2 regions of the Arthrobacter sp. TmtSoilC51 genome follow, and region 1 is predicted to be linked to the other one. Evidence: predicted binding sites of a transcription regulator. Region 1 holds the regulator's gene; the other holds the start of a gene.
The links. Region 1 encodes HrcA, which represses chaperone genes, less so after heat shock. Its sites were predicted from a motif close to TTNGCACTCGNNNNNNNCGAGTGCNAA; they were not measured.
Positions count from the first base shown of each region.

Region 1 (7,456 bases):
TGGCCACTGCCAGCCGGTGGGTTTGCCGTGTGAGTGTCGACAGTAAGGATCCTGCGTGTCTCCCATGGCCCGCACCGCACCGGTGCCCGCCGCAACAGATCCGGCCATCATCCGGAACTTCTGCATCATTGCCCACATCGACCACGGTAAGTCCACCCTGGCCGACCGCATGCTGCAGTACACCGGCGTCGTTCAACAACGCGACATGAAGGCCCAGTATCTGGACCGTATGGATATCGAACGTGAGCGCGGCATCACCATCAAGTCCCAGGCAGTGCGTATGCCGTGGGAACTCGATGGCACCAGCTACGCCCTGAACATGATCGATACTCCTGGCCACGTCGACTTCACCTATGAAGTATCGCGCTCCCTGGCAGCCTGTGAAGGCGCTGTGCTCCTGGTTGATGCAGCACAGGGCATCGAAGCCCAGACGCTTGCCAACCTCTACCTGGCGATGGAGAACAACCTCACCATCATCCCGGTACTCAACAAGATCGACCTTCCGGCCGCCCAGCCTGAAAAGTATGCGGCAGAACTGGCCAACCTGATTGGTGGAGACCCGGAAGACGTCCTCAAGGTTTCAGGCAAGACCGGAGTAGGCGTGGAAGCGTTGCTGGACAAAATCGTCCGCGACCTCCCGGCACCCGTTGGCAATCCCGATGCTCCGGCCCGTGCCATGATCTTCGACTCTGTCTATGACACCTACCGCGGCGTGGTCACATATGTTCGTGTGGTGGATGGCATGCTGCATCCGCGGGAACGTATCCAGATGATGTCAACACGTGCCACGCACGAGCTCCTGGAGATCGGCGTCAGTTCCCCGGAACCCACACCATCCAAGGGCCTTGGCGTCGGTGAAGTGGGATACCTCATCACCGGCGTGAAGGATGTTCGCCAGTCCAAGGTGGGTGATACCGTAACCAACCTCGCCAAGCCGGCATCGGAGTCGCTCAGCGGCTACGCCGACGCGAAGCCTATGGTGTTCTCGGGTCTGTACCCGCTTGATGGAACTGACTACCCTGTCCTCCGCGATGCCCTCGAGAAACTGATGCTTAACGACGCCGCCCTGGTCTACGAGCCCGAGACGTCCGCTGCCCTGGGCTTTGGCTTCCGCGTCGGCTTCCTGGGTTTGCTGCACCTGGAAATCACCCGTGAGCGCCTCGAGCGCGAGTACAACCTCGACCTCATCTCCACAGCTCCCAACGTGGAGTACGAGGTCACGCTGGAGGACAAGAAGGTTGTCCACGTGACCAACCCCAGTGAGTACCCCACAGGCAAGATCGCCGAGGTCCGCGAGCCCATGGTGTCCGCTACGATCCTGGCGCCCAACGAGTTCGTTGGATCCATCATGGAGCTCTGCCAGAGCCGCCGTGGCCAGATGCGTGGCATGGACTACTTGTCCGAAGACCGCGTAGAGCTGCGCTACTGGATCCCGTTGGCCGAAATTGTGTTCGATTTCTTCGACCTCCTTAAGTCCAAGACGCGCGGCTACGCATCCTTGGACTGGAAAGCGGACGGCGAACAGGTTGCCGACCTCGTAAAGGTGGACATCCTTCTGCAGGGTGAGCAAGTGGATGCTTTCAGTGCCATCACCCACCGGGACAAGGCCTACGCCTACGGTGTCATGATGACCGGCAAGCTGCGCGAGCTCATCCCGCGGCAACAGTTCGAGGTGCCCATCCAGGCGGCCATCGGATCGCGCATTATTGCCCGCGAAAGCATCCGGGCCATCCGCAAGGACGTTCTTGCCAAGTGCTACGGCGGTGACATCACCCGTAAGCGCAAACTGCTTGAGAAGCAGAAGGAAGGCAAGAAGCGCATGAAGATGGTTGGTCGCGTTGAAGTGCCTCAGGAGGCTTTCATTGCCGCACTGACCACCGACGAGTCCAAGGACAAGGCCAAGAAGTAGATGCCCAGCGTCCTTCCTTTGGGCGACCCTGCACCTGCGGATGGCTTACTGCCCCCGCAGGTGCTGACCGGCGTCGAGCATCGCAAGTTCGGCCTCTACGTGCACATCCCGTTCTGCGCCGTGAGGTGCGGTTACTGCGACTTCAATACTTATACGGCCACGGAGCTCGGCGGTGGTGCATCGCAGGATGCCTATGCCCAAACGGCTGTCACGGAACTGGACTTTGCGGCAACGGCCCTGGATGCTTCCGGCTTGCCGGAGCGGCCGCTGAGCAGTGTATTTTTCGGCGGCGGAACACCCACGTTGCTACCTGCGGAGGACTTGGCGCGGATCCTGCGCGCCGCCGTCGGGCATTGGGGGCTTGAGCCCGGCGCGGAGGTGACCACCGAAGCCAACCCCGACTCCGTAACGCCCGCGTCGCTCAAGGTGCTGGCTGATGCCGGATTTACGCGCGTCTCCTTCGGCATGCAATCCGCGGTCCCGCATGTGCTTAAAGTGTTGGACCGCACCCATACCCCGAGTCGCGTTCCGCTGGTGGTGCAGTGGGCGCGGGAGGCTGGCCTCGCCGTTAGCCTGGACCTCATCTACGGCACGCCGGGCGAGTCGATGGCGGACTGGCAACTGTCCCTCGAGACCGCCCTATCCTATGAACCCGATCACATCAGCGCCTATGCGCTGATCGTGGAGGACGGCACAAAGCTCGCAGCCCAAATCCGGCGGGGCGAAGTTCCCGGAATCGACGACGACGACCACGCCGCCAAATATGAGCTCGCTGACAAACTGATTTCGGAAGCCGGCCTGACATGGTACGAGGTCAGTAACTGGTCGAAGACGCCTGAACAAGCCTGCCGTCACAACCTTGCCTATTGGCGGGGCGATGACTGGTGGGGGATTGGTCCGGGCGCCCACTCACACGTGGGCGGGGTCCGCTGGTGGAACGTAAAGCACCCAACGGCTTATGCCAACAGGCTTGCTGCAGGAGCCTCGCCGGCAGCTGGCCGGGAAACCCTCGACGCCGAAACCCGGGAAGTCGAGCGCATCATGCTTGAGGCGCGGCTTGGTACCGGGCTGGCGGTGGATGCGTTGGACAAAGTTGGCCGCCATGCGATGGCGGGACTTATCGCTGAAGAGCTGGTGGATCCGGTTGCGGCCTTCAAGGGCCGCCTTGTTCTTACGCTTAAGGGCCGACTACTGGCGGACGCCGTGGTGCGAAGGATTCTGCCGGACTGAATGCGGCAGTAGCCTGCAGAACCTGTGGGCTACTTGATCCAGCGCAGGTTGAGCTTGTAGCGGTGGGGCTGTCCGTGGTTGACACGAATACCGGCCGAGACTGAGAAGCACGTTAGAGCTACCCAGATTCCCGTGGCGATGACTGCAAAGATATTGCCGACCACGGGAAGCAGGACCAGGATATTTGCGAGCACCGCCGCGATGGTCGGCGGAAGTGTGAAGTTCAGTGCTTCCTTCGACTCCTGTGCCGTAAACGGCCCGCGATCACGGAAAATCAGATAGATCAGCAGGGACGGCAGGCATCCCAGAATTCCTCCGAAGTGCGCCAATGTGGCCCACTGCCGGTCTTCGCTTGCCGTCAGTGGGAGTGCGTTTGCAGGCGCGCCATGGTACTGGGGCTGGCCTGCGGCGCTGCCCGGTTCTTCAGGAGCGTTCTCTGCCACGGTGTCTTCCCTTTGCTGTAAAGATGCTGCGGTGTTGCTGTCCCAGAATACTGGGTCCCGGGTCATCCCGGGACCAACGCCCCGTTGCGTCCCTGAGGAAAGCGTATTCAGGGGCGCAGATCAGGAACTGGCATTCAGGGCGTAGTGAGGAAGTCGATGACTTCCTCCACCCTTCCCAGGAGCGAGGCTTCCAGGTCCGCATAGCTGCGTACCGCGCCGAGCAGGCGTTGCCAGCCGAGGCCAATGTCTTCAGCCGTTTCGTGCGGCCAACCGAAGGCGGCCAGAATCCCGGTCTTCCAGTCAGTCCCTCGTGGAACTTCCGGCCAACGCTCCATACCCAGCACTTTTGGCCGGATAGCTTGCCAGACATCCACGTAGGGGTGACCGACAATAAGGACGTTTCCGGCGGCTCCGGGCACCGTCATGGCTTCTTCGGCGATGCGCGATTCCTTTGAGCCCGCCACGAGGTGGTCTACCAGGATCCCGAGCCTGCGGCCCGGCCCGGGGGAGAACGCGGCGATCGCCGACTTGAGGTCGTCCACGCCGTGGAGTGGCTCGACCACGATGCCCTCAATGCGGAGATCGTCGCCCCAAACTTTCTCCACCAGTTCGGCGTCGTGCTTGCCTTCTACCCAGATGCGGCTCGCCTTGGCCACCTGGGCACGCTGGCCCGTGACCTTCACGGAACCAGACGCCGTCCGTCCTGCTTGCACAGGCGTAGCCGGAGCCTTTGCGGCAGGAGGCATGAGCCGAATGGCCTGGCCTTCAAGCAGGAAGCCAAACCCAAGCTGGAAGGACTTTGTCTTGCCGCGCCTGTCCTCCAGGGAGACGATGTGCATGCCCCCGGATTTCTCCACCCGGGTAACCTCGCCCACCCAGCCGGACTGGACATCTTCCAGGACCATTCCGCGCTGGACGGCTACCTCGGGGAGTTTGCGTTTGGCAGGAGCGGACAGATCCTGCGGGCCCCACGTGTCGAAAGCCAAGGACTTCATACCCCTTTGTGCTGGTTGTGCTGGGAATAACTCCCGCGGGCGGTTTCAATGCTAGCAACGCCCTGGCTCATACTAGACTTGTTAGCACTTAGGCATGTTGAGTGCTAAGTATTGGTCCGATGTAGGCCCGGACAGTCGTCAGGAGGTGTTGCAATGAGTGAGCCACGCAAGCTTGAGGTGCTGCGCGCAATCGTTGAGGATTATGTGCATTCCCGCGAGCCTGTTGGATCCAAGGCACTTGTGGAGCGGCACCATCTCGGCGTTTCCAGCGCCACCATCCGCAATGATATGGCCGTACTTGAAGAAGAGGGCCTCATCGCGGCGCCGCACACCAGCGCGGGCCGGATCCCCACGGACAAGGGCTATCGGCTGTTCGTGGACCGAATCTCGCAGGTCAAGCCGTTGTCCGCCGCGGAGCGTCGAGCCATCCATTCGCTCCTGGAGGGGCCGGACGACCTCGATGACATCCTTGAGCGCACAGTCAGGCTGCTGTCGCAACTGACCAACCAGGTCGCCGTCGTTCAGTACCCACACTCCAACCGGGCGTTGGTCCGCCACGTAGAGTTTGTCCTCCTGGCACCAAAGCAGGTGCTCGTTGTGCTCATCGCAGATACGGGAAGCGTTGGCCAGAAGGTCATCGAGGCCGGCTCCGATGTCAGCAACGAGGCCCTGATGTCTCTGCGTTCCAGGTTCCTTGGCAGTATCGCGGGAACCCAGCTGGCTTTGCTGCCGCAGGTGTTGCCTTCCGTGGTGGCACTGTGCCCGCCGGACCTTCGGGGGATCGCGCAGCATCTTGCCCATGGTCTGCAGGCGCTGAGTGACACCAGCCGTGAAGAGCGCATCGTCCTTGCCGGAACAGCCAACCTTGCGCGCTCCAACGTGGACTTTCCGTTGAGTATTGGGCCAGTGCTGGAGGCCCTTGAGGAACAAGTTGTCATGCTCCGGTTGTTGTCCGACATGGGGGATGATCCTCGCGGGGTGTCAGTGAGCATCGGGCGCGAGAATCCCTATGACGGCCTGGCTGAGGCATCAGTCGTGGCAACGGGGTATGGCTCCGGCGCCAAGGTGGGAATCCTCGGACCAACCCGGATGGACTATCCCACCACCATGGCTGCCGTGCGCGCCGTGGCCCGTTACCTTTCCCGCATTCTCGGCGGCTGACGCCAGCCCCGAGGTAAGAATCGCAGTACAACAAGGAAGAGATACCGACTTTGAGCAGCCACTATGACGTTTTGGGAGTCTCGCCGGAAGCCACCGGGGAAGAGATCAAGAAGGCGTACCGCAAGTTGGCGCGCAAGCTTCACCCGGACGTCAACCCTGGTGAGGATGTCGCGGAGCAGTTCAAAGCCGTGACGCATGCCTACGAAGTGCTGTCCGACCCCCAAAAGCGCCGCGTCTACGATGCCACCGGTAACGAGAACGGCACTGACAACGGCTTTGGTGGCGGCTACTCCGGCCAAGGCTTTGCGTTCCAGGACATCTTCGATACCTTCTTCGGCGGTGGCGGCGGACACGCTGGTCCGGCCTCCCGCGTACGCAGGGGCCAGGATGCACTCATCAGCGTCCGCATCGACCTCAAAGACGCCGTGTTCGGTGTCAACAAGAAGCTCGAAGTTGATACGGCCGTTGTCTGCCCCACGTGTGATGGCAGCTGCTGCCGGCCTGGCACGCACCCGGAGCGTTGTGACATTTGTGGCGGCAGCGGCCAGGTCCAGCGGGCTGTTCGTTCCATCCTGGGCCAGGTCATGACCACGGCGCCGTGTGGTTCCTGCGAGGGCTTCGGTACGGTCATCAAGGATCCCTGCAACGAGTGCAACGGGCAGGGGCGCATCCGCAGCCGCCGTTCCCTCACCATCAAGGTCCCTGCCGGTGTTGCCACGGGTACCCGCATCCAGCTCTCCGGGCAGGGCGAGGCGGGACCGGCTGGCGGACCTGCGGGCGATCTTTACGTAGAGATCCGCGTCAACAATGACTCCACGTATATCCGTGAAGGCGACGATCTGCACGCAACTCTGAGCGTTCCGATGACCGCAGCCGCCTTGGGCACGGAACTGACCCTGGAAACCTTTGACGGGCCCCAGGAGATCGATGTCAAGGCCGGCACCCAGTCCGGCGAGGTCATCACTCTTCGCGGTTTGGGCGTTACCCACCTCAGGGGCTACGGCCGCGGCGATCTCAAGGTGCACCTGCACGTTGAGACACCGGTCAAGCTGGATCCCGCACAGGAAGAGCTGTTGCAGCAGCTTGCCAAGTTGCGCGGAGAGCAGTTCAGCGAAGGCAAACTCGTGGCCAGCGGCGGCATGTTCGCCAAGCTGCGGGACAAGCTCGGTAACCTGTAGCGGTGAGCAACCCCGTTTTCTTCGCGCCCGCCGGGAGCCTGGATGGCGTTGAGCCGGGCGCTTTGTTCGCCATTGACGGTGCAGAAGCCAGGCATGCCGTAACGGTGAAGAGGCTCACGGTGGGTGAAGCCGTGGACATTGCCGATGGCGCAGGGGCCCGCCTCACGGGCACAGTGGCAGAGGTTGGTCCCGGAAGCTTGTCCGTCAAGGCATCCGAGGTAGTTTTCGAAGAGCAGCCTGACGTGCGTCTGGTACTTGTTCAAGCATTGGCCAAGGGTGACCGTGACGAGCTGGCTATTGAAACAGCCACAGAACTGGGCATTGATGCCGTGATCCCTTGGCAGGCTGAGCGATCCATTGTCCGCTGGAAGGGCGATCGCGCTGCCAAGGCCCACGCGAAGTGGCAGTCAGTGGTCACTGCCGCGGCCAAGCAGGCCCGCAGGGCATGGATACCCGAGGTGCGTCCCATCCTGGATTCCGGGGCGTTGGCAAAGGCTGTTGCTTCGGCAGACTTGGCCGTAATCCTTCACGAGGACGCAA
Region 1 covers NZ_AP035877.1:3,031,451-3,038,906, reverse strand. Annotated here, with positions in the region: gene lepA (translation elongation factor 4) at 56-1,909, shown strand; gene hemW (radical SAM family heme chaperone HemW) at 1,910-3,139, shown strand; gene ACZ5G6_RS13820 (DUF4870 domain-containing protein) at 3,169-3,582, opposite strand; gene ACZ5G6_RS13815 (DUF3097 domain-containing protein) at 3,717-4,568, opposite strand; gene hrcA (heat-inducible transcriptional repressor HrcA) at 4,731-5,738, shown strand; gene dnaJ (molecular chaperone DnaJ) at 5,789-6,916, shown strand; gene ACZ5G6_RS13800 (16S rRNA (uracil(1498)-N(3))-methyltransferase) at 6,919-7,456, shown strand, end outside.

Region 2 (7,456 bases), 660 kb from region 1:
TTAGGTCAAGGCCAGGAAGAGGGCTCCGAAGAGCTCCGGAAATGGCTGTCCGGACTTAAGCCCGTTACCGGGGCGGACACGATGCTGCGTTTCGTCAAGACGCCCGAAGGCGCCATCGACCTCAGCAACGCGCATCCCTCGGGACTGGCGCAGTTGCTGGCAGGGCGCAGAACGCGGTTGTCCACCCTTATCCGCGACCGGCAGCAATATCTGGTGGCGGCCCGGGCGGCACGCAACATCCGGTCCAAAATTTTCGAACTCAGTAATGATCGCGGTATTGAGGCCGGGTACCTCTCTGCCGGCACGGTGGTGTGGACGTCAGCCGTGGGTGGCAAGCCCCAGCGGGTCTCTGCTCCTGTCATGCTGACCTCGATTGTCCTGACCGTGCGCCCGGGCGAGGACGACTTCGAGCTGCAGCTCACCGAGCAAGCGCGCATGAACCCGGCTTTGGTGCGCCACCTGAAGACCGTCCATGGCATCGTCTTCGACGTCAATGCAGTTGCCCGCATGGCCTACAACACGGCCAGGCTCGACCCCCAGCCGGTCCTTGATCGCCTGGCTACGCTCGTTCAGCCCATCCATGGGGCCGAGGTTGAATTCAACTTGCTCGTGACCACGTTGGCTGATCTCTCGGGAAACCTCGATGACCCGTGGATCAACATGAACAACCCCACCGTGGCTGCCCTGGCTACTGCTGCCAACGGTGGCGACATTGAGCCCGAACCCATCAAGGCGGGCAGGTTCCCCAGCCTGGATGAACGTGATCCGGCGGACGAACTCCTCCTGCTCGACGCCGACACTGACCAGCAGTATGTAGTGGATGCTGTTCGCGCAGGAGATTCGCTTGTTGTCAGCACTCCACCGGGTAGCGGCCAGACGCAGACGGCCATCAACGCCATTGGCGCGTTGGTCAGCGAAGGAAAATCTGTCCTGGTAGTGGGGGACCGGCAGTCCAGCCTTGCAGGGCTTTCTGCACACCTGGAATCGCTGGGCCTTGATTCAATGTTGTTCCGTCCGGGCAACGGCACCACACCACAGCAACTCAAGGGCCAGTTGGTCCGGGCCATTATGCGCAATGAAAAGGCCCTGGAACCGCAGCTCGGGAATCTCCACCAGACGCTGACCGGACACCGGCACGCGCTGATGGACCACGTTGCGTCACTCCACAACGTCCGCGAACGCTGGGGCTGCTCGCCCTACCAGGCAATGCAGTCGTTGGCGGAATTGACCTCCATCCATCCGGCGCCGTCCACCACAGTGCGCCTGAAGCGCAGCGTGCTGGACAACATCAAGGACCGTGAGGAGCTCGCCGGCCGTTTGCGTCGGGCTGCTGAGCTGGGCAGTTTCAGCCGGGCTTCCACCTCCAGCCCCTGGTATGGAGCCCGGCTCGTAACCCGCAAGGAGACCGAAGAGGCCCAACAGCTGGCCCGCATTGCCGAGGAGAAGCTCCCCATCCTTCGTGAGCGCATGAAGGAGGTATCGGATCACGCTGAGATCCGTTTGGCGGACACCTTCACGGAGTGGGGCGCCCAGCTTGAACTGCTGATTGCCGTGCGCGAAAGCCTGGACAAGTTCACTCCGGACATCTTCGATCGCCCTGTCCATGACCTCATCTCGGCAACGGCAAGCTCCGCGTGGCGCCGGGAGCGCAATCTGGAGATGCCGTCCATGCAGCGCTCCAGGCTGCGGCGTGTGGCCAAAGAGTACGTGCGGCCCGGTGTCCACATCGCGGACCTCCACAGCTCCCTGGTCCTCGTCCAAGAGCAGCGTGCCCTGTGGGCCGGCTACGCCACCACGCAACGCCACCCGGCCGTGCCGTCCGGGCTCGCAGACCTCGGTGCCTTGTACCGTGAACTGGACGCCGAGCTTCGCCGCCTGGGTGAGGCTCTCAAGCACACTTCTGCCGGCGGTTCGCTGCACCAGACTCCGTACCTGGAACTCATGGAGCGGCTTGAACGACTCGTAGCGGACACAGCCACGCTTGAAACACTTCCCGAGCGCACTCTCCTGATTGAAGAGATGCGCGAGCATGGACTCGGGGAGCTCCTGGCTGACCTTGCTGCGCGTGAAGTCCCCGCAGCGTCGGTGGCAGCCGAGCTGGATCTTGCCTGGTGGCAGTCTGCCCTGGAAGCAATGATCAGCGGTGACGACTACCTCGCCATGTCCGACGGCGACTCCCTCCGCCGCCTCGAAGCTGAGTACCGCCTCGCGGACCAGGCCCACATTGCCAGTGGTGCTGCCCGTCTGCGGTGGCAGTTGGCCCGGAAGTGGGGCCAGGGGATAGTGGAGCATCCCCGGCAGGCAGAGTTGCTTCGTGCCCTGCTCAAGGATGGTCGGGTGACCCTCCCCGCCTTGAGCGCCCAGGCACCTGACCTCGTGCCCATGCTGGTTCCGGTGTGGTCCGTCAGCCCTTACCTGCTGACGGGTGTTCTTCCCGCGGAGCAGAAGTTTGACGCCGTGGTTATCATCGACGCCGAATCGACGTCGCTCCAGGCCGTCCTTCCGGCGATTGCCCGAGCCCGGCAAGTCGTTGCCTTCGGTGATGCGAAGATCGCCAATGCCCGCACCTTCAGCGTGGCCGTGGAACCTCCCGTGGCCGGAGTCTCCAGCCACGAGACCGTGGACAGTGCCTACAAGGCACTGGCACGCGTGCTGCCGACGTGGCAGCTGAACTGGGTCTACCGGGCTGTCGACGAGGACCTGATCCTGCAGCTGAGCAAGAACTACTACGACGGCGGCCTCCGGCGCCTGCCTGATGGCAGCTCTGTGACGGGCTTGGACCGTTCGATCCTGGTGGAGTACATCCCCGATGGAACCGGCCTCCCGGGTGCCGACCACGAGGGTGTGGAGTCCGTTACGGCAGAGGTCAACCGTGTGGTGGACCTTGTCTTCGAACATGCCAGACTCCGGCCCCGTACGTCGTTGGCTGTGGTCACTGCCAGCCTGCGCCACGCTGCGCGGATCGGTGAGGCTATCCGGCTTCAATTGCCCAACCACCCCTTGTTGTCCGCCTTCTTCGGCGCGGGCCCGGAGTCCTTCCGCGTGGTGGACCTCGAGCGTGCACAGGGGCTGGTGCGTGACCATGTCATTTTCTCCCTGGGCTACGGCCGGACTCCGCATGGCCGTGCTTTGCATTCGTTCGGGCCATTGTCCACCGAGGGCGGGCGGAACCGCTTTGCTTTGGCGATGACCCGCGCCCGCCGCTCCATGCATGTCCTGAGCTGCTTCCGTCCGGAAGATCTGGACCTGGATCGCTTGGCGCACGGCGCTGTGGACTTTTACGAGCTGCTGGACCGGGAACTGTCCGGGAACAGCAACCTTGGAACTCCCGCCTCGCGTGCAGTTGCCAGTGAACAAGCCTTGGGTGAGGATCCCTTGGTTGCCGATCTGGGCGAGCGGTTGCGAGCCAGGGGCGCCCGCGTGTGGCACCTTTACGACGGTGTCCTGGACATTGCTGCAGCTGCCGACCCCGTCCACACCATCGGACGGGAAGGGGCCGAAATTCCCACTCCAGTGGCAATCGAATCCGATGGCACGGAACGGTACCGGCGCATGAGTGTCCGTGAACGGAGCCGTCTGCGTCCCCAACTGCTGGAACGCATGGGATGGCGTTACATGTCCCTGTGGACGATTGAAGTGTTTACGGATCCCTCGTCCTGCGCAGATCGAATCGGTTCCTATTTGGGGCTTGAGAACCATGTTCCGCAATCCGTCCAGGCCTCGCAGCATGGCTTCCTGGACATGGATGTTGAACAATTGAATCTGGACAATGCAAGGTCGTCGTATGGCAGCTCCTCCGAAGCCCGGGCTTCGCATCGGCAGGGTTTCGGCGCTGAGCAGGCAAGTGTGTACAAGCAGAGTGCATCGGCTGGCCAACCACGCAATGCAGACGCCAGTAATGCAGACACCACCGATCCAGAGGATGGGACTGAAGTACCAGTGATTGAACAGGGAACCGGCAACGGAAGCGGCTCCGAAGAAGAGACCGGAACTGTGGGCGCCGAAAACACGGATCATCCAGCGGAGCCAAAGGCACCAGCGGCCAAGCCAGGCTCCGGTGGCATCCTGCCTACCAAAGCCGCTGAAGACGATCCCCGGCGTTGGGGCGACGAAGGCAGCTATGACCATGAGCAGTGGTTGAAGGAGCAGAAGCCTCCGCATTGGGGCTGAATGGATCCACGAACACAAGCCCTGCACAGGGTTTGACCAAAAACCTAGGGATTGACCAAAACGAAGAAAAGCTTGCCTTGCGTGGATGCGCCGGCAAGCTTTTCTGCTTGCCGGGGATCTGCAGCTACCACCATCAAGCCGTCGGTGTCGCTGGTTCCGAGCCACTGGCCGGGCTTACCCCCTTGGGCGGACGTCCAGAGTACGGGTACGGAGGCAGCCAGGACTTCGGTTTGCCTGGACTCATCGTATGATCCTGCGGCCGTGAGGACTACATTCACTAACTGTCCTGGCGACAGAAGCTGGATGGATGATGGGTCAGCCATGCGAAGGGGGACCGCAGCTGACCCTACGGGTGCACCAGTGAGGAGTCCCGGCCCCAGAAGATTTGATTCCGTGGGAATCTGCCCTTTCGTCAAAGGCGAAGCAAGCTGGCGGCCCACCAAGGAAGCGTGATCCTCCAAGGCTCCGGAAATTGCGACGTCCGGCGGCACCCCAACACTGGTGAAATCGGCGTCGGTAAGGCTGGTGCCTGCTGCAAGGTCATGGGCTGCGACGAGAATGCTGACGCGCTGCTCGGTTGCAGGCGTTAGTTGTTGAACAGTAATGCCGGTGGCCAGACACAACAGGAGCGCCACGGTCAGCCTACGGTTCCGGGAGATCCAGAGATTCAGGCTCTGCCTTGGGGCCAGCCTCACCAGTCGATGTGGCCCTTGGTTCCGGGGAAGCAGCGGGCCAGCCGACGCAGTGGGGTTGATCCGTGAGCGACCATAACGGCTGGCAGGCGGAGCGGAATGTCCGCGGCGGGGGAGGAAGGAAGCAGGTGTCTTTTGTGGCATGACGCCACGCTAGCCACCGGGCCCGGCCGCCCAACAGCGGCCGAATGCCCTATGTGGATAAAAGCTGGTTAGCTGGCTGCAGCCGCGGGTGCTGGCGTGGCGGCCGGGGCTGGAGTCGCCGGGGCAGAGGGTGCAGCTGAGACGGTGCTGCCCTTGGAGTCGCGCGAATCCGTGCGGTAGAAGCCCGAGCCCTTGAAAACAACACCGACGCTGTTGAACTTCTTGCGGAGCGCACCCCGGCATTCAGGGCACTCCGTCAGGGAGCTGTCAGAGAAGGACTGGACGATGTCAAAGGCATGGTCACAGTCTTTGCAGGCGTACGCGTATGTGGGCACTGATTTCCTCCTTCAGGACAAAGTTCAGGTCCTGTGGAGCCGTGGCGGAGAATCTCCGCATTAGCAGTCGCAGGGCCTGAGTGCCAATTCTATCATCCGCTTCCCGCTCACCTGCTATCTGCCAACTCCACGGACGAGCGGGACTTCACCCAGGCGGTGGGCCGCTCAGTTCCCGCGCCCCAGCTTAACGATTCCGGAGGGCGTTAGCGCGTCAGGCACCGGGCGGTCAAAGGGCTCCGCGGGGATAGCTCCGGACGGCAAGACGTCGTCGTCGTACACCACCGCGATGGTGGGCGGCCGCCCGCCGGAAGCATCCAGATATTGGAGAAGGCGATCGTAGTAGCCACCGCCCTGCCCGATGCGGTTGCCGTCGAGGTCCACAGCGGTAGCAGGCATGAAGATACCAGCAACGGCGCTCACCACCGCACTGTCCAAACGTTCGCCTTCCGGTTCGTCAATAGGTGCGTATTCGGACCGCACGAAGGCCGTTTCCGGTGTCCAGTACACCCAGCTCAACCGGCGACCGGGTTCGCAAACGGGAAGCAGAACCTGATGGCCGGAGTTGTGGAGCCCCGCAATCAGGGGCATGGTTGGGGGTTCGTGGGAGACGCCCACGTAGATAGCGAACGCGGCGTTGGAGCCGCCCGAGACTTGCGCGGCCCAGTCCAGGCCGTGCCGCACAATCGACTCGCCGGCTTGCGCGACTTGCTCCGTGGTGAGGCCGCGCCTGTACAAGCGCCGGCTGCTGCGGATGTCTTCCTTCGATGCCATTATTGTCCGATCATGAGATTCGCGGGCCCCGGGAAGCAGCAAATCCGCTCCAGTTTCAAGGCTGTTTCTGCGTCCTGCCACGGCGGGGGTTTACCTGTTGGTGTATTCCTTCCGTTACATTAGTCCGGTGACTCTCGATAACAATGCTGTCCGTAAGGCCGTCATCCCCGCAGCGGGTCTTGGTACCAGATTCCTCCCCGCCACCAAGGCGATGCCGAAGGAAATGCTGCCCGTGGTTGACAAGCCAGCCATCCAGTACGTCGTCGAAGAAGCGGTGAAGGTTGGCCTGCACGACATCCTGATGATCACCGGGCGCAGCAAGCGCGCCCTGGAAGATCACTTTGACCGTGTGCCGGCGCTGGAAGCGACGCTGGCAGAGAAGGGTGATACTGCCAAGCTTGAAGCCATCCAGTCCGCCACCAACCTGGGCGACATCCATTACGTCCGCCAGGGCGACCCCAACGGCCTTGGCCACGCGGTCCTGCGTGCAAAGCAGCACGTCGGGTACGAGCCATTCGCCGTATTGCTTGGCGATGACCTGATCGATCCCCGTGAAGACCTGCTGAGCGAAATGATCGCCGTCCAGCAGAAAACCGGCGGCTCCGTCGTTGCCCTCATCGAAGTTGAGCCTTCCAAGATCAGCGCCTATGGTTGCGCGGACATCGAGGAAAACGATGACGACGGCTACGTCCGCATTAAGCAACTGGTGGAAAAACCGTCGCCCGAAGAAGCCCCATCCAACCTTGCCGTGATCGGGCGCTACGTTCTCCACCCGGCGGTGTTTGATGTCCTGGAGAAGACTGCTCCCGGGCGCGGCGGTGAAATCCAACTGACGGATGCCCTCGAGGTTCTGGCTGCCGGGGAAGGTGAGGGCTACGGCGTTTATGGCGTTGTGTTCCGTGGCCGCCGCTATGACACGGGAGACAAGCTGAGCTACCTGAAAGCCTGCATCGAGTTGGCATGCGAACGCGACGACCTCGGGCCCGAGCTCCGCGAGTGGCTGCCGACCTTCACTGCCGCTCTTCCCAAGTAACACCGGTGTACGGCTCTGCGATCTGGCCGGTAACGCTGGAAAGCGGAGCCTTGGTGCTCCGGCCAATCCGTTACCGCGATAAGCGGGAGTGGTCTGAAGTCCGTTCGCGGAACAGTGAATGGCTTGCACCCTGGGAGGCGTCCAACCCTGCCCCGGGTGGCCGCCTTCCCAGTTACCGACAAATGGTGGCATCGCTGAACGCGCAAGCCCGGCAAGCCACGGCTTTGCCATTTCTCATCACGGAGCGGACCGAGGGATTCCGCGAGCCGCAAATTGTGGGCCAGCTGACTGTCTCGTCCATCGTGTGGGGT
Region 2 covers NZ_AP035877.1:3,691,952-3,699,407, reverse strand. Annotated here, with positions in the region: gene ACZ5G6_RS16880 (AAA family ATPase) at 1-4,170, shown strand, start outside; gene cpaB (Flp pilus assembly protein CpaB) at 4,215-5,006, opposite strand; gene ACZ5G6_RS16870 (FmdB family zinc ribbon protein) at 5,075-5,341, opposite strand; gene ACZ5G6_RS16865 (5-formyltetrahydrofolate cyclo-ligase) at 5,507-6,112, opposite strand; gene galU (UTP--glucose-1-phosphate uridylyltransferase GalU) at 6,240-7,145, shown strand; gene ACZ5G6_RS16855 (GNAT family N-acetyltransferase) at 7,151-7,456, shown strand, end outside.
Region 2: ACZ5G6_RS16870 (FmdB family zinc ribbon protein) is a predicted target of HrcA. The motif match lies at 5,402-5,428, and genes of this name have one in related genera.